DNA from 2 places in the Vogesella sp. XCS3 genome. Region 1 is predicted to be linked to the other one. Evidence: riboswitches for the same ligand, from Rfam matches in the RefSeq annotation. Region 1 holds a riboswitch; the other holds the start of a gene.

Region 1 (12,135 bases):
CGCTGGCCATCATGGATGGCATGTCGATCAAGATTGCCGACGAAACCTATGTTTTGCCGCTGAACTACATTCTGGAGTCGCTGCAGCCTGCGCCAAGTGAAGTCAAAACCATTGCCGGTCGTGGCCAGGTGGTGAGTGTGCGTGGCGAATACCTGCCTATTGTCAGCGTGGCGGAATACTTCTCTATTGATGCTCCGGCCGCGCAGCCCGATAAATCCATCCTGATCATTGTGGAATCCAGCGGCCAGAAAGTAGCGCTGATGGTGGACGAGCTACTGGGGCAGCAACAGTTTGTGGTGAAAAACCTGGAGGCCAACTACCGCAAGGTAGAGGGGCTGTCCGGTGCCACCATTATGGGTGATGGCCGCGTCGCGCTGATTCTGGACGTGGCGGCCATTGTCCGGGTGAATTTACAAAAAGCGCACGGTGACATACTCACCGCGCAGCTTCATTAACAGGTGCTAGTGATGGGTGTTGCCACCATGGACGCTAACAACAGCAGTGATACCGACAAAATCAGACGCGAATACCTGGTCTTTGCGCTGGGTAACGAAGAGTACGGTATCGATATTCTGAAAGTACAGGAAATCCGCGGCTACGACGCGGTAACCCGCCTGGCGAAGTCGCCCAGCTTTATCAAGGGTGTGATCAATCTGCGCGGGCATATCGTGCCTATCGTGGATATGCGCATCAAGTTTGATGTGGGCAACGTCATTTATAACGACTTCACCGTGGTCATTATCCTGAACGTGCTCAACCGCACGGTCGGCATGGTAGTGGATGGCGTGTCGGATGTGATCGAGCTGTCCGGGGACGATATTCGCCCGGCGCCGGAATTCGGTGCAGTGATGAATACCAACTACATCCAGGGGCTGGGGGTGGTAGGGGAGCGCATGATCATCATGGTGGATATCGAGAAACTGATGAGCAGTGACGAGATGGCGTTGATGGATGCGGCTGTTGCGGCCAACGTTTAAAACAGGGGAAAAGGCATGAAAGTCAAACAGTTACTGGTTATCGGTTTCGGCGTGCTGCTGGCCCTGATCGCCGCATCGTCTATCTTGTCGGTACTTCGCCTGCAGACCATTATCGAAAGTGGCGCGGAAATTACCGGGAACCACATGCCGCGCGCCAGTGCGGTGAACAAGGTAGTGGATAACGTCAATGCCACGGCGCGCGGTGTACGTACAGCCCTGCTGGCCGACGACCCGCAGGTAGCGGCATCGCAGGTAAAAGAGCTGGATGAGCAGCTCAAGAACATCGACGCAGCCCTGGAAGTGCTGAAGCAGCACCCGCCAGAGGAAGAGTCGGTGGCCATGCAGGCCGCCCTGGTCAAGGCAGATCAGGAATACCGTGCCAAGCTGCGTCAGTTTAGCGCGCTGTTCAACGCAGGCCAGCTGCCGGAAGCCAAGGCGTTTCTGTTTTCCGACGTGCGTGATGTGCAGAAAGCGTATCTGAATGCCATCGACGCGCTGGTGACCTACGAAGAAGGCATGGCGAAGGAGCACGGCGTCAGCCTGCAGCAAGATGCCAACACCTCACTGCTGATTACCGAAGGTTTCCTAGTAGCTTCCCTTGTGATTGGCTTGCTGGCTGCCTACCTGATTGGCCGTTCGTTGTTCCGTGTGATTGGTGGCGAGCCGTCCGATGCTGCCAAACTCATGCAAGAGCTGGCCACCGGCGAGGTAACCAGTACGCTGCAAGTTAGCGAAAAAGATACCAGCAGCCTGTTCTACTTTATCAAGCAGGCTGCTGATAAGGCTGTCGAGAATATCCGCATCCGTAACGCGCTGGACGCCGCAGCCACCAATGTGATGATTGCCAATGCCGACAATATCGTGGTGTACGCCAACCGCGCAGTAGCGGACATGCTCCAAAACGCCGAAGCGGACATCAAGAAAGAGCTGCCAGGCTTTAGCGCCCGTGACCTGGTAGGCAGCAATATCGATGGCTTCCACAAGCGCCCCGAGCACCAGCGCAGCATGCTGGCCAGCATGCGTTCGCCGCACAAGGCCACCATCCAGGTGGGTGTGCGTACTTTTGTGCTGTTCGTTACCCCTATCCTGAACAAACAAGGCGCCGCCCTGGGGACTGTGGTGGAGTGGCAGGACATTACCGAGCAGCTGAAGCGCGAAGCACTGGAGCAGCAAAAGCGCGAAGCCGACCTGCGCATGCTGGAAGAGAACACCCGTATCCGCAAAGCGCTGGACAATGTGTCGTCCAACGTGATGATCGCCGACAACGACCGCAACATCATCTACCTGAACCGCAGCGTACAAGACATGCTGCAGGTGGCCGAGCACGACATCAAGCGCGTACTGCCAAACTTTGACGCCCGCAAGCTGCAGGGTGCCAATATGGATGTCTTCCACCGTAACCCGGCGCATCAGCGCGGCTTGCTGGAAGCGCTGAAAACCACGCATACCAGCCAGATCAGCGTCGGTGGCCGCACCTTCCGCCTTACCGCCAATCCGGTATTCAGCGATACCGGTGAACGTATCGGCTCGGTAGTCGAGTGGGCAGACCGCACCGAAGAAGTACGTGTAGAAAAAGAAGTGTCCGAAGTGGTGGGTGCTGCGGCCAACGGTGACTTCAGCCAGCGTATCCCGCTGGATGGCAAAACCGGTTTCTTTGCCACCTTGTCCGGCCAGGTGAACCAGCTGCTGGATGTGTCCAGCCGTGGCTTGGGCGATATCGCCCAGGTGCTGTCCGGCCTGGCTGCCGGTGACCTGACCCGCACGATAGAAGCGGAATACGAAGGCATGTTCGGCCAGCTGCGCAACGATACCAACCTGACCGTAGCGCGCCTGAAAGAGATCGTTGGCAACATCAAGGAAGCCACCGACGCCATCAATACCGCGGCGCAGGAAATTTCGGCTGGTAACGTCAACCTGTCCAGCCGTACCGAGCAGCAAGCCGCCAGCCTGGAGGAAACCGCCTCCAGCATGGAAGAAATCACCAGTACCGTGAAGCAGAACGCCGAGAACTCGCGCAAGGCCAACAGCCTGGCGGTGGGTGCCTCCGATATTGCGTCGCGTGGTGGTGTGGTAGTGGGCAAAGTGGTGTCCACCATGAACGAGATCAACGAGAGTGCCACCAAGATTGTGGACATCATCAGTGTGATCGACGGTATTGCCTTCCAGACCAATATCCTGGCGCTGAACGCGGCGGTAGAGGCCGCCCGTGCCGGCGAGCAGGGCCGTGGCTTTGCCGTGGTAGCCAGCGAGGTGCGCAACCTGGCGCAGCGTTCGGCAGCCGCTGCCAAAGAAATCAAGGGCCTGATTGGCGACTCGGTAGAAAAAGTGGAGTCCGGTACCCGTCTGGTAGACGAAGCGGGCCGCACCATGGAAGAGATCGTCTCGTCCATTCGCCGTGTTACCGACATCATGAGCGAAATCTCGGCCGCTTCCATCGAGCAGAGCTCCGGCATCGAGCAAGTCAACCTGGCGGTAAGCCAGATGGACGAGAACACGCAGAAGAATGCCGCGCTGGTTGAAGAGGCTGCCGCGGCTGCCGAATCGCTGGAAGAGCAGGCCTCGAATCTGCGCGATGCCGTGGCTATCTTCAAGCTGGATCAGCTCGGCGCCGTGACACGCAAGCAGGAGCGCAAGCCGCAAGCCAGCGTGCTGGTGCCGCAGCCACCCGCACCCGTGCGTAAAGCGTTGCCCGCCATGAACCACCAGGCCGTACGCCCGGCCGCGACGGATGAAGGCGAGTGGGAGGAGTTCTGAGCACAGCCAGCGATAAGGAAAGCATCTTTGCGCGGGATCTTCATTTCTCCGATGAAGATTTCCGCATCATCCGCGAGTTGCTTTACGACAAAACCGGTATTGCCCTGAGTGCGGTAAAAAACCACATGGCGTACGCCAGGCTGGCCAAACATGTGCGCCGGCTTGGTGTCGCCAACTTTACCGACTACCTGGCCTTGTTGCGCTCGCCCGACGGGGCGCACGAGTGGGAGCATTTCATCAATGCGCTCACCACCAACCTCACATCGTTTTTCCGCGAACAGCACCACTTCGATATCCTGCATCAGCACGCGCAGAAGCACGCCGACCGTGGCGAGGCCTACCGTGTGTGGAGCTCGGCCTCGTCTACCGGCGAAGAGCCCTATTCAATCGCCATGACGCTCGACCCGGCGGTAAGGTCGGGTAATTATCATATCGTTGCGTCGGATATTGATACCAATGTCTTGAAGAAGGCGGCCGGAGGGGTGTACGCTCTCGATAGAATTGCCAAGCTCAGTGACCAGCAGCTCAAGCAGTTCTTTTTGCGCGGGCGCGGTCAGAACGAAGGCATGGTCAAGGTCAAGTCGGGCCTGATGCGCAATATGGAATTCCGCCAGATCAATCTGGTTGATCGCAGCTGGCCACAGCTAGGCATGTTTGACGTAATTTTTTGCCGCAATGTGCTGATCTATTTTGATAAGCCTACGCAAGCCGGGATCCTGGAGCATTTTGCCCAGTACCTGAAACCGCATGGCTTATTACTGCTGGGGCATTCCGAGAATATCCAGCATATAACCGATACCTTTTCGCCCTGCGGCAAGACCGCTTACCGCCTGGCGAGTGGAAAAACACCATGAACCCGGAGCGCAAGATACGCGTGGTCGTAGTTGATGATTCAGCGCTGATACGCGAGTTGCTGGGCAAGATCATCAATGAACAAAGCGATATGGAAGTCGTGGCGTTTGCCCCGGACCCGGTTGCTGCCCGCGAACGTATCCGTGAAACCAACCCGGACGTGATCACCCTTGACGTTGAAATGCCCAAGATGGACGGCCTGGAGTTTCTGCGCCGTCTGATGAGCTTGCGGCCAACCCCGGTGCTGATGATTTCCTCATTGACGGCTAGCGGCTCGGAAACCGCCTTGCGGGCGCTGGAGCTGGGGGCCGTCGACTGCATTGCCAAGCCGCAGCTGGATATCAGCCGTGGCATGCTGGATTACGCCGAGAAAATCTGCGAGAAAATCCGTATGGCGGCCGATGCGCGCGTGCGTTTGCCGGCGCGCTTTATCCAGCGTGACAGTGCCACCGCCCAGCCGCGCATCCCTGCCGCCTCTGCCATCCTGCCCCGCGATGCCATCATCGTGGTGGGGGCATCTACCGGTGGCACCGAGGCCCTGCGCGAGTTCCTGTCTGCCTTGCCCGCTGATACGCCGCCGGTGCTGGTGGTGCAGCATATGCCGGAAAACTTTACCCTGTCTTTTGCGCGCCGCCTGGACCAGTGCTGTGCCATGTCGGTATGTGAAGCTACCGACGGGCAGCCTGTTTTGCCCGGGCACGTCTACATTGCGCCTGGCCATTCCCACCTTAGCCTGCGCAAGGTGGCAAGCGGTTTTGTAACCGAGCTGAGCCAGAGCGAGCCGGTGAACCGCCACCGTCCGGCTGTCGACGTGTTGTTCGACTCTGCAGCCAACCTGTTGGGCAAGCGTGCCGTCGGGGTGATTCTTACCGGTATGGGGCGGGATGGTGCGGCAGGCATGCTGCGCATGCGCGAAGCCGGGGCGTTCAATATCGGCCAGGACCAGGCTTCCTGTGTGGTGTATGGCATGCCGCGGGCTGCTTACGAAATCGGTGCGGTACACGAGGTGGCCTCGCTGGATAAAGTGGCAGAACGGGTGCTGGCCTATCTGGCTGGCAAATCGACGAGGGACGCCGGATGACAATCGCCGGTACGGCTCATCATCGATATTTCGATAAAAGCTTCGGCCGCGCTGCCGCCAAGCTGTTGCCAGGGGAGTACGAAGCCTCCGCAGACGGCTTACTGCTGGTTACCGTGCTGGGGTCCTGTGTCTCGGCCTGTTTGCGTGACCGCAAAACCGGCATTGCCGGCATGAATCACTTCATGCTGCCGGACCAAGGCAGCAGCAATAGCGACCGCCTGATGCCCGCGCGCTTTGGTACCCACGCCATGGAGCTGCTGATTAACGACATGCTCAAGTTGGGCGCCAACCGCAGCACGCTGGAAGCCAAGGTGTTTGGCGGCGGTAATGTGATTGCCGGCATGACCACGGTGAACATCGGCCAGCGCAACGCCGGTTTCGTGCGCGCCTTCCTGGCGCAGGAGAACATCCCTATCGTGGCCGAGGACTTGGGGCTGGATATTGCGCGCAAGATCTACTTTTTTACCGATACCGGCAAGGTGATGGTGAAAAAGATCAACCCGCAACAAACCCTGGTGCAGGAAGAAGAAAGCTACCGCCGCCGTATCGACCGCGATACCGAGCAAAAGCATGGTGGCGATATCGACCTGTTCATCTAGCCCGTCTGGCATGGCAAGCAAAACAAAAGGTTGGCCGCGGCCAACCTTTTTTATGCCTAGCGTTCCAGCAAGGGCAGTTTGCCGTGCTGGGTGGCCCAGTGCTCGTGGTCTGGCAGCGGGGCTTTCTGGCTGCTGATCACCGGCCACTGCGCCGCCAGCTCGGCATTGAGTGCCAGCATATGCGCCTGATCTGCGGGCAGGTCACTGTCGGTGGTGATGGCATCGATAGGGCACTCGGCAATGCATAGCGTGCAGTCGATGCATTCGTCCGGGTCGATAGCCAGAAAGTTGGGCCCTTCGTGAAAGCAGTCCACCGGGCATACCGTCACGCAATCGGTGTATTTGCATTTGATACAGGCTTCGGTTACAACGTGCGTCATGCTGCGGCCCCCGCGCTTGCTTGTTCATCTACTCATTGTTGTCGTCTTTTCCTGCCATGTCAGCCTCGCTTTTTACCGCGCCATACCGTGGCCGTTTTGCCCCCAGTCCTACCGGTCTGTTGCACGCCGGCTCGCTCACCACGGCGGTGGGTAGCTATCTGGAGGCGCATCGCAAGGGTGGCCAGTGGTGGCTGCGCATGGAAGACCTGGACCCGCCACGTGAAATGCCCGGCGCTGCCAGTGCCATCCTGCATACGCTGGAAGCCTTTGGTTTTGAGTGGCAGGGCGAGCTGGTGTGGCAGCATGACCGTCACGACTTGTACCGTGCAGCGCTGGATCAGCTGATCCGCGCCGGCCACGCTTATGGCTGTGCCTGCACGCGCAAGGAAATTGCCGAATCGGGCCTGCGTGGTGTGGATGGCATGGTCTACCCCGGCACTTGCCGCCACGACGTGGCGGCGGGGCGGCAGGCACGGGCGTGGCGTTTGCGCGTGCCCGACGCCGAGCTGGCATTTGAGGACCGGCTGCAGGGGCATTACGCCCAGCAGCTGCAGCGCGATATCGGCGATGTGGTGCTGCTGCGGGCCGACGGTTTCTGGGCTTACCAGCTGGCGGTGGTGGTGGACGACATTGCGCAGGGTATGACCGATATCGTGCGCGGCGCCGACCTGCTGGTATCCACACCGCGCCAGCTGTGGCTGCGCCAGTGTCTGGGCGGCCCGCCGGTGACACATTGCCACCTGCCGGTGATGGTGAATGCGGCGGGCGAGAAACTTTCCAAGCAGACGCTGGCTCCGGCGATTGATGCGGCCAACGTCGCGCAGCAGTTGCGCGATGCGCTGGCACGATTAGGGCACCCGGTGCCAAACCACGTACAGACACGCGACGAGATATGGCAGTGGGCGCGACAAAACTGGCGGCTGGCGCAGGTACCGGTCGGGCCTATCGTCCTGACATAGCCAAAAACCGCTATAATTTTGTGCACAGCAGCAGGGCCTCCTCGTCGGGGCCCTGTTTGTTTTGTGATGCCGTGCAACGCTCTGTGTACGGCATGGCCACGCCCCGAGACAGGGGTGGGCCTGTGGACACCAGCAAAACCCAAGAACAATCAGGACTTTCCATGCAATACCTCATTCCCCGTGCGGCCTGGCCGTGCATTGTTGTTTCCGCTGTTTCCCCTGCCTGTCAAGGAGGCCGCCATGACTAAGGCTGCACCGGGCAAGCTCGGCTTCTGGATGTGTACCGCCCTGGTGGTGGGCAATATGATCGGCTCTGGCGTGTTTCTGCTGCCGGCGTCGCTGGCGCAATACGGTGGCTCGTCGCTGATTGGCTGGACTATTACCTCGCTGGGCGCCATTTGCCTGGCGCTGGTGTTTGCCAAGCTGGCCACGCTGCTGCCACATAAAGCTGGTGGCCCTTACGCCTATATTCACGAAGGCTTTGGCGACTTTGCCGGTTTTCTGATTGCCTGGGGGTACTGGATCGCGCTGTGGGCCGGCAACGCCGCGCTGACCGTGGCTGGTGTCAGCTACCTGGGGGTGTTCTTTCCGGTGCTGAACCAGAGCAACCTGGCCGCCGGTGCCACCGCCATCGGCCTGATCTGGCTGGTGACCTGGATCAACAGCCGCGGCCCGCAAAGCTCGGGCCGCGTGGCGATTGTCACCACGCTGATCAAGCTGTTGCCGCTGGGTGGCGTTACCATCGCCGGTTTGCTGTACCTGAACCCGGACTTCGTGCAATTCAACCCGCAGCACAAGCCGCTGGGCGAGGCGATCCCCGCCACCATGGCGCTGACGCTGTGGGCGTTTCTGGGGCTGGAGTCGGCGTCGGTGCCGGCCGGTGACGTGGATCAGCCGGAGCGCACCATCCCGCGTGCCACCGTGCTGGGCACGCTGATTGCCGCCGGGCTGTACATCCTGAGCACCATTGCGCTGCAGGGGCTAATGCCGGCCAGCCAGTTGGCCGCATCCAGCGCCCCGTTTGCCGACGCTGCCCGCCACCTGTGGGGCAACTGGGCGTATTACGCGGTAGGCCTGGGCGCGGTAGTGTCCTGTTTTGGCGCGCTGAACGGCTGGTGCCTGATGCAGGGCCATATTCCGGCCGCGGCCGCACGCGACCATTTGTTCCCGCGCTTCTTTGTGCGTGAAAACAAGGCCGGTGTGCCTATCGTAGGCTTGCTGTTGTCTACCGTGCTGGTGACCATCCTGCTGGCCAGCAAGTACGCTGGCGGCGACAGTGGCGTGCAGATTTTCGAATTTGTCATCCTGCTGGCTACCGCCACCACGCTGCTGCCGTATGCTTTCTGCGCCATGGCGCTGCTGGCGGTGATGCTGAAGCGCCACCGCCAGTTCACACGCCGCGACTGGTACGCACCGCTGGCGTTTTCGTTTGGCGGTTTCATCTTTGCCATGTGGACCATTTATGGCTCGGGTGCCGAGGTGGTGATGTGGGGCGTGCTGCTGCTGCTGGCCGGCCTGCCTATTTATCTGTGGCAGCTGCGCGAGCGGCTGGTGAAAGGCTAAGCAGGGCAGGGTAGCTTGCGGCCAACATGACAGCAGGCCCGGCGTACACGGTATGCCGGGCCTGGTTTTTTTGCGGCCAACCTTGGCCCTGCTCAGTCCAGCTTGAACGGAATCAGGTGGTTTTCGCCATGTAGCAGACAATGCGCCCCGATATCGTTTGCGCCAGGCATGGCAGTTTCTAGCAGAGGGGCACTCTCCGCCGCGCGGCCAAAAGCCTGGGCCGCGGCCCGTATCACCAGTGATTTTTCCAGCGGCGCCAAGTGTGCGGTAACGTGCTGCAGGGTATCGTGCAGCACGGTGGCGTATGGCCGGCCGGGGCCCGCCAGCCGCGCGGCATGTTCGCTATAGCTTTCCAGATTGGCAAGAATCTCGTCCATCGATAATGACGGCATGGCGTTCTCCTGTATGACCTGTGCCGTCAAACCCTGGTGGGCTGGCAGCGTGATGGCAGAAGGGTAAAAAGCGGGGGCTTGGTCTTGTGCCATGGCCATCTTGTGCGCTTGAGTTGTCCGGTATGTGTTGGCATGGTAAGCCGGGTGCTAATGTTTTTGCCGGCCAAAGGCCGTTGCTGCAAGACATTTGATAGCTATATAGCATAGCGCATTGGCTGTGCCTGTTCATCTGTTCAAAACCCGGCAAACCGCAGCCACAGTGCTGCCAAATCCAGCTTGCCAAGCCACGCTGTGGCAACGATAATGCGCGCATTCCGCAGGAGAGAGCGGTTTGCCCGCAGGGCAGAACCGCCGCCGAAGGCGCAAGTGCACCCGCAATCGCTCAGGCAAAAGGACTGCAAGAATCGGGGTTTTCCCCGCAGAATCTGGAGAGCGGCGCACAGGATGCGCCCACCGAAGGGGCTAACGGCGCAATGCCGGAAAATCTCAGGTGCAGGGACAGAGGGGTGTGAGAAACAGAGGAAACTCACGCTCGGACAAGGACCTGCCATGACAGCCCCGCAACGCACCCCCCTATACGAAGCCCATCTCGCCTCCGGCGCGAAAATGGTCGATTTTGCCGGTTGGGACATGCCCATCCATTACGGCTCGCAGCTGAAAGAGCACGAAATCGTGCGTAGCGACGCCGGCATGTTCGATGTGTCGCACATGACCGTGGTGGACATCACCGGTAGCGACGCCAAGGCCTGGCTGCAAAAGCTGATTGCCAATGACGTGGCCAAGCTGGGTTTCGAGGGCAAGGCGCTGTATTCCGGCATGCTGAACGAACAAGGCGGTGTGGTAGACGATCTGATCGTATACCTCACCGCTTTTGGTTATCGCATGGTCGTTAACGCCGGCACCACCGAAAAAGACCTGGCCTGGATGGACAAGCAGTCCGCCGGTTTCGATGTGAAGCTGCAAGTGCGCCGCGACCTGGCCATGCTGGCCGTGCAAGGCCCTACCGCCATCGACAAGGTGTGCAGCGTGAAGCCGGCGCTAGCCGACGCTATCCGCGCGCTGAAAGTGTTTCAGGGCCTGCCATCCGGCGAGTGGTTCTTTGCCCGCACCGGCTACACCGGGGAAGACGGCCTGGAAATCATGATTCCCGCTACCGAAGCCATCACCTTCTTCAACGAGCTGAAAGACGCCGGCGTGGCGCCTATCGGCCTGGGCGCCCGCGACACGCTGCGCCTGGAAGCCGGCATGAACCTGTACGGCCACGATATGGACGACAGCGTCTCCCCGCTGGAAGCCGGCATGGGCTGGACCATCGCCATGACCGAAGGCCGCGACTTTATCGGCCGCAGCGCGCTGGAAGCGCAAAAAGCCGCCGGCGTGGCCATGAAGCAGGTCGGCCTGGTGCTGGAAGGCCGTGGTGTACTGCGCGAAGGCCAGAAGGTTGTGGTAGACGGTATCGGCGAAGGCATCATCACCAGCGGCACCTTCTCGCCCACCCTCAAGCATTCCATCGCCATCGCCCGTGTACCGGCAGCCACCGGTGCTACCGCCCAGGTAGACCTGCGCGGCACGCTGACCGACGTGCGTGTGGTGAAAATGCCGTTCGTGCGTAACGGCAAGAAAGTTTTTGAATAAGCTGGTGTATAACGACGGGGCGAGCGAGCGCCTGCCCCGTTACACCAACACGACACATTTTTCTGGAGAGAAACGATGAGCAACATTCCTGCCGAACTGAAATACGTATCCAGCCACGAATGGCTGCGCCTGGAAGCCGATGGCTCCGTAACCGTAGGCATTACCGAGCACGCGCAAGAGCTGCTGGGTGACATCGTATTTGTCGAGCTGCCCGCCGTAGGCGCCAACCTGGCTGCCGAAGAGCAAGCCGGCGTGGTGGAATCGGTAAAAGCCGCTTCCGACGTATACGCCCCGATCGCAGGCCAAATCCTGGAAGTGAACGCCGAGCTGGAAGCCAACCCTGAGCTGGCCAACAGCGAGCCGTACGCCGCAGGCTGGTTCTTCAAGATCAAGCCGGCCAACGCTGCTGATCTGGACGGCCTGCTGGACGCCGCTGCCTACGCAGCCGAAATCGGCGCCTGATAAGACAGCCCTGCCATCGCAAGATGGCGGGGCATTTTTTTTTATTAGCCACGGAAACACACGCAAGGACACAAAAATGGCTGGCGGCGCTTGAGGCGAGTGCCACGACCAGGCTGCTACACCTTTGGCGCAGTACGCCCAGCTTTGGGTTACGCCGCAACAGGTTTGAGCTGTTGCCCTACCGGTGTTTTTTCGTGTGTTTTCGTGGCTAATCGATTAGACGGAATCGCAGACATGTCTCTCTCGCAACTCTTCAATCATCAAGAATTCATCGCCCGCCACATCGGCCCGTGCGATACCGAACAGCAGCAGATGCTGGCCGAAATCGGTGCCAGCTCGCTGGAAGACCTGGTGGCGCAAACCGTGCCCGCCGGCATCCGCTTTAACCGTGCGCTGGACCTGCCGGCTGCGCAGCGCGAAGTAGACGCCCTGGCCGACCTGAAAACCGTGGCCAGCAAGAACGTCATCAACAAATCGTTTA
Region 2 (12,135 bases), 1.2 Mb from region 1:
TCGGCGCGGTGACCACGCGGCCACCGGCGGCGTTTTCTTCGTTTACCGCCAGCGCGTACAGGTTGACCCAGTCCATCACGGTGAGCGGGTCGCGCAGCGCGGCTTCCGGCGAGGCCAGCAGCTTCTGGTACATGTCGGCGGCGCGGCGTTTTACCTTCATGCCGCCGGGCAGAATGCCCTCGCGCTCGCAGCCGCGCTTCACGCAGCTTTGCATGACTTGCCAGATGTTCAGCAGGCCGGCGCGCACTTCATCTTCGCTGCGCCAGGCCAGCTCGTTTTCCAGCATGATCTGGCTGATGGACTTGCCGTGGCGCTGGCACAGCGCCAGCAGCTCGGCACCGGTCTTGAACGGGTGCTTCAGCTCGGTGACGCCGGGCGGGGTGAAGCCGGCGTCGATGGCCGCTTCGTCCACCACGAAGCCGCCGCCCACCGAGTAGTAGGCGCGCTTGGACAGGCTATCGCCGTTGGCCGCAAACGCTTCGAAGATCATGCCGTTGGGGTGGTAGGGCAGCGCCTTGCGCTTGTGCAGGATCAGGTGTTCGCCTTCGACAAAAGGCACCACGTGGCTGCCCAACAGGCGGATGGCCTTGTCGGCACGGATGGCGGCCAGCATGCCGTCTACCGCGTCGGTGTCGACCAGGTCAGGGTATTCGCCCTGCAAGCCCAGCAGCACGGCCGTATCGGTGCCGTGGCCTTTGCCGGTGGCGCCCAGCGAGCCGAACATTTCGGCTTTTACGCTGGCGGTGGTGGCCAGCAGGCCGTCTTTTTCCAGCCGCGCCACAAACTGGCGGGCGGCACGCATCGGGCCAACGGTGTGGGAGCTGGACGGGCCAATGCCGATCTTGAAGAGGTCGAATACGCTGATAGCCATGCTGCTTCTCTTTTTATGGTGCGGGCGCGGGTAGCGCCCCGGGTGTTGTCTGTCCGGCTGTGTGGGCCGTGGTGTGCAGGTGCTGCCGGGGCAGCGGCGGCATTGTACTGAGCAATGCCGCCGCTGTGTGCACTACCGATGCTGCAGTGCGTTTTAACGATACACAGGGAAGGCCGCGCATAGCTCGGCCACCTGGCGGCGTACGCGCGGGGCAACGTCTGCGTTATCGATATCGTCCAGGATATCGCATACCCAGTGCGCTACCTGGCCGGCTTCGGCGCTGCCGAAACCGCGGCTGGTGATGGCCGGGGTGCCAATGCGGATACCGCTGGTGACAAACGGGCTTTGCGGGTCGTTCGGCACCGCGTTCTTGTTGACGGTAATGCAGGCCGCGCCCAGCGCCGCGTCGGCGGCCTTGCCGGTGAGGCCTTTGTCGATCAGGCTCAGCAGGAACAGGTGGTCGTCAGTCTTGCCCGATACCACGGTATAGCCGCGCTGGCGGAACACCGCCACCATGGTGCGGGCGTTATCCAGTACCTGCTGCTGGTAGGTTTTGAATTCGGGTTGCAGCGCCTCCAGAAAGGCCACCGCCTTGGCGGCGATCACGTGCATCAGCGGGCCGCCCTGAATGCCGGGGAAAACCAGCGACTGCAGCTTTTTCACCAAGGCTTCGTCCGGGTTGGCCGCCAGGATCAGGCCGCCGCGCGGGCCGCGCAGCGTCTTGTGGGTGGTGGTAGTTACCACATGGGCGTGCGGCAGCGGGCTGGGGTAGAGCCCGGCGGCCACCAGGCCGGCCACGTGCGCCATGTCTACAAACAGCCAGGCGCCAACGCTGTCGGCAATCTGGCGCATGCGCGCCCAGTCCACCACCAGCGAGTAGGCGGAGAAGCCAGCTACCAGCATTTTTGGCTGGTGTTCGGTGGCCAGCCGTTGCACTTCGTCGTAATCAATGGCGCCGCTTTCCGTGTTGATGCCGTACTGCACAGCCTTGTAGATCTTGCCGGAAAAATTGACGCTGGCGCCGTGGGTAAGGTGGCCGCCGTGTGCCAGGCTCATGCCCAGGATGGTGTCACCCGGCTGCAGCAGCGCCATATACACCGCGGCGTTGGCCTGGCTGCCGGAGTGCGGCTGCACGTTGGCATACTGTGCACCAAACAGCTGGCAGGCGCGGTCGATGGCCAGCTGTTCCACCACGTCCACGTGCTCGCAGCCGCCGTAGTAGCGCTTGCCGGGGTAGCCCTCGGCGTACTTGTTGGTGAGCTGGGTGCCTTGCGCCTGCATCACGCGCGGGCTGGTGTAGTTTTCCGAGGCAATCAGCTCGATGTGGTCTTGTTGGCGCTGGTTTTCGGCCTGGATGGCGGCCCACAGTGCGTCGTCGAAGCCGGCAATCTGCATGTCTTGCGTGAACATATCTGTCTCCATGTCGTGTCTGGCTGCAGCGGCAGCCGTGTGCATGGCTCTTTGGCGGGGTGCCCAGGGTGCCGCGTAACGGCATGGGCGGGCAGGGGCATGGCTGGCACAAAGGCGAGGGCACCCGCCCGGCCATGCCGGACGATGCCCCCTCTGTCCCTTGTGCCTGAGATATTGCGGCGCGCGATTGCGTACCGGGTGTCCTTCGGCGAGGCGGCTTTGCGGCCAACCTTCTCTCCAGAGTGCCTCGCGTCCACAGTTCTTTTGCCTGAGAGTTTCTGGGGCGATTCCCCTTCGGCGCTGCCGCAAGGGCAGTCTCTCCTGTGGTTGCGGCCGGGGCAGGTATGGCACCTGTCAACCGGCGTGGCTTGCAGAATCTAGAAGACGGCGAGTGCCACTGTCAATGCGTGAGATGAAACTATCGATGTGCAAACGCAGCAAAACGCCGCCCCTTGCGCAGGGCAAGCAGGGCGGCGTAGCGGGCGTTTTGCCGGCTGGCTAGAACATGCCGTTGCCGTTAGCGTCTTTGGCCGGCACTGGCTGGATCACGTCCCAGTGCTCGGCAATCTTGCCGTCCTGCACGCGGAAGATGTCCACCACAGCCACGCCCAGCTCGCCTGGCTTGTCCTGGCTGTGCACGTGCAGCATCACCAGGTCACCGTCGGCCAGCACGCGCTTGATGCTGGCGCGGCTTTGCGGGTTATTGGCGCGGATCCAGCGCACGTAGTCTTGCAGCGGCGCAACGCCGTTGGCCACCTCCGGGTTGTGCTGGATGTAGCCGGGTGCTAGGTAGGTGGCTGCTTGCTCGGCGTCCAGTTTGCCGAAGGCGGCGTCGTAAAAAGCCAGCACCAGTGCCTTGTTGGCGTCCTCGCGCGGGCCGGCCAGCGCGGGCAGGGCGGTGCTGGCCAGGCTTGCGGCCAACAGGGTGGCGGTTAACAGGCGCTTCATTTGGCTGCCGCCACGGTAAAGCGCTGGCGATGGTGACGTGCCTGCTCGGCTTCATCGACGATGGCCACCGCCAGATCGGCCACGCTGATGCCGGCCGGGGCTTCGCCGTCCATCAGCAGGTCGTTGGCACCCAGCTGGTACTGGCCGCTGCGCTCGCCCGGTGCCAGCAAAGCTGGCGGCGACACGAATACCCAGTCCAGCACGGTTTCGTCTTGCAGCTTGTTCAGTGCCTGGCGTGCGCCTTCGGCGCCTTCCTTGTATTCGGCCGGGAAGTGCGGGGTGTCGATCAGCTGCAGGCCCGGTGCCACGTACAGGCTGCCCGCGCCGCCCACTTCGATGAAACGCGCCACGCCGGCGGCCTTGGTGCCCGCCACGATGGCATCGTGGCCTTGCAGGAAGAGTGTGCGGATGTCGGCTTTGTCCCAGCCCGGGTTGAAGGCGCTGATCACTACGTCGTGGCCGGCTACGTCACGGGCGATGGTGTCGGCGTCGTAGGCGTTGCTGGCCTTGACGGTAAGGTTGGCCGCAGCGGCAACGCGTTCCGGGCGGCTGACCAGGGCGGTAACGTGGTGGCCGCGGGCCAGCAGTTCCTGTTGCAGAGCTTGGCCGACAAAACCGCTGGCGCCGATGAGTGCGATGTTCATGCTGTGTCCTTTCGGGTGGGGTAGGGGAATAACTGCATGGTAGATCACGCGCCTGTGGCTGATAATCCGTTATGGAATTCAATCATTGTTAAGCTGAGGTTCACGATGGAAGCGCTACGCAGCATGGCAGTCTTTGCCGCGGTGATCGAGCAGGGTTCGATGAATGCAGCCGGGCGTGAGCTGGGCATGACCGCATCGGCGGTGAGCCAGCACGTACGGCGGCTGGAGCAGCAGCACCAGGTGGCGCTGCTGCACCGCACTACCCGCAAGCTCACGCTCACCGAAGCCGGCAGCGTGTTTTACCGCAGCTGCGCCGCCATGTTGGCCGCAGCAAATGAGGCCAACGTACAAATGGCGGCGCTGCGTGACGAGCCGGTGGGCGAGCTGCGTATTGCCGCCCCCAGCGGTTTTGCCGGCGGGGTGCTGGGGCAGGCGCTGGCGCCACTGCTGGCGGCCAACCCTGGTTTGAGCCTGCGCCTGTTTTTTCAGGACGAGATGATAGACCTGGTACAGCACCGCATCGACCTGGCGCTGCGCGCCGGTAACCAGCCGGATTCCACGCTGGTGGCGCGCCATCTGGCCGATTGGCCGTTTGTACTGGTGGCGGCGCCGGCCTATCTGGCGGCGCGCGGCACGCCACTGCAGCCGGGCCAGCTGTACCAGCACGACTGGATAGGGCTGGAGCAGGAACACGGCCTGACACCTTTGCGTTTGCAGCGGGAGGGCGAGGTGGAAATATTGCGGCTGCGCTGCCGCATCGCCAGCAACAGCATGTTGTCGGCACGCGCCTTTGCACTGGATGGGCTGGGTATCGCCATGCAGCCCGAGCCGGAAGTGCGTGCCCAGCTGCAAGCAGGTTTGCTGGTGCAGCTGCTGCCAGACTGGCAGGCACCGGCCCTGCCGGTCTACGCGGTAACGCCGCGCCGCGATGTGCTGCCGGCCAAGGTGCGGCACGCTATAGCTTTATTGCAACAATCCATGCACTAGCCCTTGACTGTTTCTTGTGCAGTTATTGACATTTGCATTTATGGATAACTTAAAAAAACTTGTATGTATTGAAATATTTGGCTAACAAACAAAAGGGCACACCAAGGTTTAAAGATTTCGTTGGCCAAAGTCCCCCTCTTGGCGCATAAATTCAATGAAAATGCTTACAAGTGAGAGAGAAACGTTTTGTATCCGGCTCACTTTGGCATGATCACGTGCCATTTCGACAGTATTTTGTATGCAAATTGTTTTGTGGTGCCTGGGGAAGCTGGCTGGCGTGCTTGGTAGTACCATCGCGCAGTCCGAAAAAACATATCAATAGACATTCAGGGGAAGCTCGAATCATGACACTACGCACGCGCTTGATGATCTTTGTCCTGCTGGTACTCACCACGCTGTCCGTGGTGTTCTGTACCGTGGCGTACCTGAAAATGAGCTCGGCACTGGAACAAGAAATCCAGAACGAAATCAAGATGGCTGCTGACAACAAGGTTAGCTTTGTCAGCGAATGGGTAGATAGCCGCCAGAAAATCGTGGGCTCGGTGTTGCCGCGCTTCGGTACGGGCGAGCTCAAGCCGATGCTGGATCAGGCACGCGATGCCGGTGGCTTTGACGATATGTATGTCGGCCAGCCGGATAAAACCATGACCCAGTTCACTGGCGGGTCGCCAGTGCCACCGGGCTACGACCCTACCGTGCGCCCTTGGTACCTGGCTGCCAAAGACGCAGCAGGCCCGATTGCCTCGCCGCCGTACATCGATGCCGCCACCAAACGCCCCATCATTACCTTTGCCCAGGCGCGCAAGGATGGTGGCAACCTGGTAGCGGTAGCGGGGGGTGACGTAACCCTGGCGCGTGTGGTGCAAGAAGTGACCGCGGCCAAGCTGCCAGGTGACGGTTTTGCCTTCCTGGTTACTGCCGAAGGCGACGTGATTGCCCACCCGCAGAAAGATTCCGGCCTGAAGAAAATTGGCGAAGTAATGCCAGGCTTTGACTTGGGCGCACTGGGCAAGGATGGCCAGATCCAGGAGGTAGAGCAGGATGGCGTTACCGACCTGGTAGCGCTGTACCCGGTACCGAAAACCAGCTGGCTGTTTGGCGTGGTGGTGCCGAAGGCGGCTGCACTGGCACCGGTGAAGCAGCTGCTTTCCGTGATGGCCGGCCTGGCTGTGGCAGCCTTGGTGCTGGCGGGTATCCTGGCCTACGCCGGTGTGGCCAAAATGCTGGCGCCGCTGAACGTGCTGCATAAAGCCATGGTAGAGGTAGCGAGTGGCCAGGGCGACCTGACCAAAACCCTGCCGGTAGGCAACCGTGACGAAGTCGGCCAGATTGCCGAAGCGTTCAACCAGTTTGTGGCCAAGCTGCGCGAGATGTTCATCACCGTGCGTGACGAATCCGACGCCCTGGCGCGCGACGCCGCCGACCTGAACCGCGTGGCCGAGCAAATCGCCCAGGACTCGCGCGTGCAGTCCAGCGAGCTGTCGGCTACTGCCGCCACCATCGAAGAAATCACCGTCAGCATCAACCACATTGCCGACCACGTTGGCGAAACCGAAGCGCTGGTGTCGCGTTCGCGTAGCAACTCGGTGGAAAGCCACCGCGCCATGACCGAGGTGGAGCGCGAAGTGCAGTCCATCCTGCACGCGGTATCGTCCCTGCACGGTGTAATGGGCAGCCTGTCCGGCCAGTCCGAGCAGATCAAGGGTATTGTCGGTGTGATCCGCGATATTGCCGACCAGACCAACCTGCTGGCGCTGAACGCCGCCATCGAGGCGGCCCGTGCGGGCGAGAGCGGCCGCGGCTTTGCCGTGGTGGCCGACGAGGTGCGCAAGCTGGCCGAGCGCACCGCTACCGCTACCGTGCAGATTGCCGAGATGATCGATACCGTTATCCGTCGCACCGGCGAAGCCATTACCCACGCCGATGTCACCAACGAGAAAGTCAGCTCCGGTGTGACCCTGTCGCGCGAAGCCGCCTGCAAGGTGGAAGAGATCAAGCACAGTGCCGAGGAGATTTCCTCGCGCATGAGCGAAATCACTTCGTCCACCGCCGAGCAAGGCGTGGCCACCAACGAAATGGCACGCAGCGCCGAGCGCGTAAACGTGATGGCACAGCAAACCGATACCAGCCTGCAAGAAGCCCTGGCTACCATCAATGTGCTGGCTACGCGCGGGGATGAGCTCAAGGCGCTGGTGGCAAGGTTCCGCCTGTAATCGGCTATGCCGGCGGGGCGCAAGCCCGCCGGATATTCACCGGATAAACCCTGTTTGCCTGGCAAGCAGGGTTTATTTTCAAACACGCGAGCCCCTTAGCCGGGCTCGTTTCGCATGTAGGGGCAGCTATGCAAGACCCGTTGGCCGCAGTGGCCATGAATGATGTAATCATCCTGGATGGCGCCATGGCGTCCGAGCTGGAGCGTCGCGGCTGCGACCTGAACGACGCCTTGTGGTCGGCGCGTGTGCTGCTGGAAGCGCCCGAGCTGATCCGCCAGGTGCATTACGACTACTACGCCGCCGGTGCCGACGTGGCCACCACGGCCAGCTACCAGGCGAGCTTTGAGGGCTTTGCCAAGCGCGGTATCGGCCACGAACAGGCGGTAGCGCTGATGCAGCAGTCGGTACGCCTGGCGCAGGAAGCGCGTGACGCCTTTTGTGCCGATGCGGCCAACCTGGCCGGCCGCAAACGGCCGCTGGTGGCGGCCTCGGTCGGCCCGTACGGCGCCATGCTGGCCGATGGTTCGGAATACCGTGGTGGCTACGGCCTGAGTGTGCAGCAGCTGATGGACTTCCACCGGCCGCGTATCGCCGCACTGCTGGCGGCCGGCCCCGACCTGCTGGCCGGCGAGACTTTCCCGTGCGCCGAAGAGGCGCTGGCACTGGCCATGCTGCTGCGCGACGAGTTCCCCCGCGCACGCGCCTGGGTCAGCTTCTCGTGCCGCGATGCTGCCAAGCTGAGCGATGGCACGCCGCTGGCCGACGCTGTCGCCGCGTTGGCAGACTTCCCGCAGATTGTGGCCGTGGGCGTGAACTGCACTGCACCGCGCCACATTGCACCATTGTTGTGCGAGGCGGCACGGGTTTCGGGCAAGCGCCTGCTGACCTACCCCAACTCGGGCGAAAGCTACGACGCCACCACCAAGACCTGGCACGGCAGTAGCGACCCGGGTGCCTTTGCCGACGCCGCTCGCCAGTGGCGCGCTGCCGGCGCGGCCTGCATTGGCGGCTGCTGCCGCACCACGCCGGAAGATATCCGTGCGCTAAGCGCCTGGTTGCGCCCGCAGCGCTAGGGCTTGGGCCGGCCGGAGCCCGTCGGGTGCGCCAACACAAAGCCTGTCTGCCACGCAGACAGGCTTTGTTGTTGATGGGGCAGGGTGGCGCGCTGTGCCCGTTATCGGCGTAGCCAGGCTTGGCCAGCGAGGCCGTGCTTTTATCGCTATCGCTGGCAAGCTTGTTGCTTGTTGCACTGCAGCGTCCGCCAGCTTACCCGCTGGCAGGGCGCCGACCTGACAACAGCAAGTGGTAAAACCATGACGAGCGAAAGCAAGTGCCTGGAAGGCGGACACAATCCGCTGGCACATACCTGGGCGGAAGACCTGCTGGCCTTCCTGATCGGCACTTCCTTTATCGGCCTGGGCATGGCCATGTTCGCACAGGCCGGGTTGCTTACCGGCGGTACGGCCGGCATCGCCTTCCTGCTGCACTATTACAGTGGCGCCTCCTTTGGCTGGCTGTTTTTTGCGATCAATCTGCCGTTCTACGGGCTGGCTTTGCGCCAGATGGGGCGCGCCTTCACCTTGCGTACCTTTGTGGCCGTGGGCCTGGTGTCGCTGTTTTCCAGCCTGCACCGTACGCTGTTCCCGTTTGCCGGCAGCCTGAACCCTTACTACACCGGGCTGTTGGGTGGCCTGCTGATCGGCATGGGCGTGATTGCGTTGTTCCGCCACAAGGCCAGCGTGGGCGGGGTCAATATCCTGGCGCTGTACGTGCAGCAGCGTTACGGGCTGCGGGCCGGCAAGCTGCAGTTCGGCTTTGACTTGCTGGTGATGGCGGGCGCGTTGCTGGTAGCAGGTTGGCCGCAGCTGCTGGGCTCGCTGATTGGCGCGGCGGCCATGAGCCTGGTGATCGGTTTTTACCACCGGCCGGATCGTTACATCGCCCAGTCCTGATGGCAGGGTGAAAAATTGCGGTACGGCCATGCTTGTCATGGGCTTTGGCTTGAGTATTTGTCAGTAATGCGTGTTTCTTGATTGAAAATTGCTTTGTTGCTGATTTATTGAATGTCTTGATGCTGATTAATTGTGATTGTTGGCAGTATTGGTAAAATAACGAAATTGTTGCATTGCAATAGAGAACCCAAGATGACCGCTACTGCTACCACCCTGCCGCCTGCCACCACAGACGATGCGCTGGGCCATACCTGGCTGGAAGACGCGCTCGCCATTCTGGTGGGCACGCTGCTGATTTCATTCGGCGTGGCCATGTTCAAAAGCGCCGGCCTGCTCACCGGCAGTACCGCCGGGCTGGCTTTTCTGGTGCACTACCAGACGGGTGTGCCGTTTGGTGTGGCCTTTTCGCTGATCAACCTGCCGTTCTACTGGCTGGCAGTAAAACGCATGGGCTGGCTGTTTACGCTAAAGACCTTCGTGGCGGTGAGCCTGCTGTCGCTGTTTACCGGCCTGCACGGCCAGTTTGCCCACTTTGGCGGCTTGAATCCGTTTTACAGCGGCCTCATCGGTGGGCTGATGATGGGGATGGGCTTTATCGCGCTGTTCCGCCACAAGGCCAGCCTGGGCGGGGTGAACATTCTGGCGCTGTACGTGCAGGACCGTTACGGCATTCGCGCCGGCAAGCTGCAGCTGGGGGTGGATATGGTCATTCTGCTGGCGTCGCTGCTTCTGGTGAGCGTACCGGCGCTGCTGGGCTCCATTCTGGGCGCTGCCGCGCTGAATATGGTGATTGCCATGAATCACCGCCCAGACCGTTATATCGGCACCTGAGTCGTGCGTACTCCATAAAAAAACCGGCCATTGGCCGGTTTTTTTATGCCACGTCTTAACAGACTGGCTTATTCCACAAAGCGCATCTTGTAGCTCTTGGCCTTGATCTTGCCAGCGCTCAGGCGCTCGAAAGCCTGCTGCGCAATGTGGCGATCCAGCGCCACGAAGGTGTTGAACTCGAACACCGTGATCTTGCCTACCTGCTTGCCGTCTACACCGCCTTCGCCGGTTAGCGCGCCCAGAATGTCGCCCGGGCGCAGCTTCTCGCGTTTGCCACCGGCGATTTCCAGCATCACCATCGGTGGCTGAAGCGGGCCGCCGGGAGCCGGTTTCAGGTCGGCCAGCTCTTCCCAGGCCAGGTCGGCTTTCTGGTATTCCTCGATGCTGGCGGCACGGCGTGCGTCGCTAGGGCTGACCAGCGTCAGCGCCAGGCCGTGCTTGTCGCCGCGGCCGGTACGGCCGATACGGTGGATGTGCACTTCCGGGTCGTGCGCCACGTCCACGTTGATCACCAGATCCAGGTCCTTGATGTCCAGGCCGCGGGCGGCCACGTCGGTAGCCACCAGGGTGGTGATGGTCTTGCCGGCAAAGCGCGCCAGGATCTGGTCGCGGTCGCGCTGTTCCAGCTCGCCGTACAGGGCTTCGGCGCTAAAGCCTGCCTGCTGCAGCTCGGCTACCAGCTCTTTACAGCGCTGCTTGGTGTTGCAGAACGCCAGGGCGGAGGTTGGCCGCACGCTGTGCAGCACGCGGGCGACGATGTCCAGGCGCTGGTCCGGGTCGATCTCGTACCACCATTGTTCGATCTGGCCGGCGTCGTGCAGCGCTTCCACTTTTACCATGTGCGGCTGCTTCATGAACTGCTCGGCCAGCTTGCGGATGTTGTCCGGGTAGGTGGCGCTGAACATCAGTGTCTGGCGGTTGCGCGGGCAGGCGCGCACGATGCCGACGATTTCTTCGATAAAGCCCATATCCACCATGCGGTCGGCTTCATCCAGCACTAGCGTTTTCACGCCGGCCAGCTCCAGCGTGCCACGCGACAGGTGGTCTTGCAGGCGGCCCGGGGTACCCACCACGATGTGGGCGCCGTGTTCCAGCGAGGCGCGTTGCGGCGCCATTGGCGTGCCGCCGCACAGGGTAATCACCTTGATATTGTCGATGCAGCGCGCCAGGCGGCGGATTTCCTGCGCTACCTGGTCGGCCAGCTCGCGCGTGGGGCACAGCACCAGTGCCTGGATGGCAAACCAGCGCGGGTTGATATTGGTGAGCAGGCCCAGGCCAAATGCTGCTGTCTTGCCGCTGCCGGTTTTGGCCTGGGCGATGACGTCGCGGCCGTCCAGTACGGCTGGCAGGCTTTCTGCCTGAATGGCGGTCATGCTGGTGTAGCCCAGGCTATCGAGGTTGGAAAGCAGGTTTTGCGGCAGTTGCAGGGTGCTGAATTTGGCTTTGTTCACAATGACTTGGCGTTGGTTGATATGGCAAGGCGCGGAGTGTAGCAGCTGGCGGCGCTGCGGCCAACCTTGGGCGCGGTTTTAACACGCTGCCGGGGCTGGCCCAGTGCGGTATCAGCGGGTGCCCAGGCGCAGCAGCTGGCCGTTGCGGTCGTCGGCAAACCACAGTGCACCGTCGGCGGCCTGGGCGATTTCCACCGTGCCGGCCGGCCCGCCTTTACCGCGCCATGGCCCCAGTAGCGTGTGCGGTTTGCCCTGCGGCAGCCCGCGGCTATCGGTGGCGTAGGCCACAATGCGCTGGCCATGCTGGCGGTAGCCGTGCAGGCCCACCACCAGTTGGCCGCGCCAGGCCGCCGGTGCCTGTGGCCCCAGCCACCAGGCCAGGCCCAGCGGCGCGCTGTGCGCCGGCAGCAGCATGGCGGGGGCGCGGGTCGTGCGGCAGGCGTAGCGGGGGAATTCCGGCGCGTTGCGCTGTGCGTCGTAGCAATACGGCCAGCCGTAGTGGCCACCGGCTTGCAACAGGTTCAGCTCGTCGTGTGGCAAACCGTTGTCGTTGGGCAGGCCGGCGGCCAGATGCAGCGCGTCGCGGCTGTTTTCGGCTTGCAGTACGCTGCCGCCAGGGTGCACGGCGATAGCCATGCTGTTGCGCAGGCCTCGCGCCAGCACGCCCAGGTTTTGCAGGCGGCCGTCGGCCAGCACGCGGTAGCGGCGCACGCTGCCGGCCGGGTTGCCGCCTTCGGCCTCGCTGCACTGCGCCTGGCCGCGCTGCGTTTCGCAGTTGTCCGAGCTGCTGCCGATGTTCACGTACAAGGTGTCACCCGCCAGCGTGAA

The links. A riboswitch is a leader RNA that binds a small molecule or an ion and turns the genes downstream of it on or off. The one in region 1 is predicted to bind glycine.
Region 2: it holds a riboswitch for glycine, as region 1 does, so the genes downstream of both, glyA (serine hydroxymethyltransferase) here and gcvT (glycine cleavage system aminomethyltransferase GcvT) in region 1, are expected to answer to the same signal.

What each region holds. Positions count from the first base shown of each region.
Region 1 covers NZ_CP085530.1:1,654,647-1,666,781, reverse strand. The annotation lists gene LCH97_RS07900 (chemotaxis protein CheW) at 1-455, shown strand, start outside; gene LCH97_RS07895 (chemotaxis protein CheW) at 483-977, shown strand; gene LCH97_RS18855 (methyl-accepting chemotaxis protein) at 993-3,731, shown strand; gene LCH97_RS07880 (CheR family methyltransferase) at 3,716-4,585, shown strand; gene LCH97_RS07875 (chemotaxis response regulator protein-glutamate methylesterase) at 4,582-5,664, shown strand; gene cheD (chemoreceptor glutamine deamidase CheD) at 5,661-6,263, shown strand; gene fdxA (ferredoxin FdxA) at 6,320-6,643, opposite strand; gene gluQRS (tRNA glutamyl-Q(34) synthetase GluQRS) at 6,700-7,602, shown strand; gene LCH97_RS07855 (amino acid permease) at 7,843-9,165, shown strand; gene LCH97_RS07850 (hypothetical protein) at 9,258-9,650, opposite strand; glycine riboswitch at 9,865-9,965, shown strand; glycine riboswitch at 9,973-10,069, shown strand; gene gcvT (glycine cleavage system aminomethyltransferase GcvT) at 10,107-11,192, shown strand; gene gcvH (glycine cleavage system protein GcvH) at 11,268-11,654, shown strand; gene gcvP (aminomethyl-transferring glycine dehydrogenase) at 11,889-12,135, shown strand, end outside.
Region 2 covers NZ_CP085530.1:452,533-464,667, forward strand. The annotation lists gene LCH97_RS01990 (L-serine ammonia-lyase) at 1-871, opposite strand, end outside; gene glyA (serine hydroxymethyltransferase) at 1,025-2,281, opposite strand; glycine riboswitch at 2,431-2,526, opposite strand; glycine riboswitch at 2,528-2,615, opposite strand; gene LCH97_RS02000 (nuclear transport factor 2 family protein) at 2,780-3,229, opposite strand; gene LCH97_RS02005 (NAD(P)-dependent oxidoreductase) at 3,226-3,873, opposite strand; gene LCH97_RS02010 (LysR family transcriptional regulator) at 3,997-4,860, shown strand; gene LCH97_RS02015 (methyl-accepting chemotaxis protein) at 5,205-7,073, shown strand; gene mmuM (homocysteine S-methyltransferase) at 7,202-8,146, shown strand; gene LCH97_RS02025 (YitT family protein) at 8,387-9,025, shown strand; gene LCH97_RS02030 (YitT family protein) at 9,218-9,856, shown strand; gene dbpA (ATP-dependent RNA helicase DbpA) at 9,925-11,307, opposite strand; gene LCH97_RS02040 (sorbosone dehydrogenase family protein) at 11,419-12,135, opposite strand, start outside.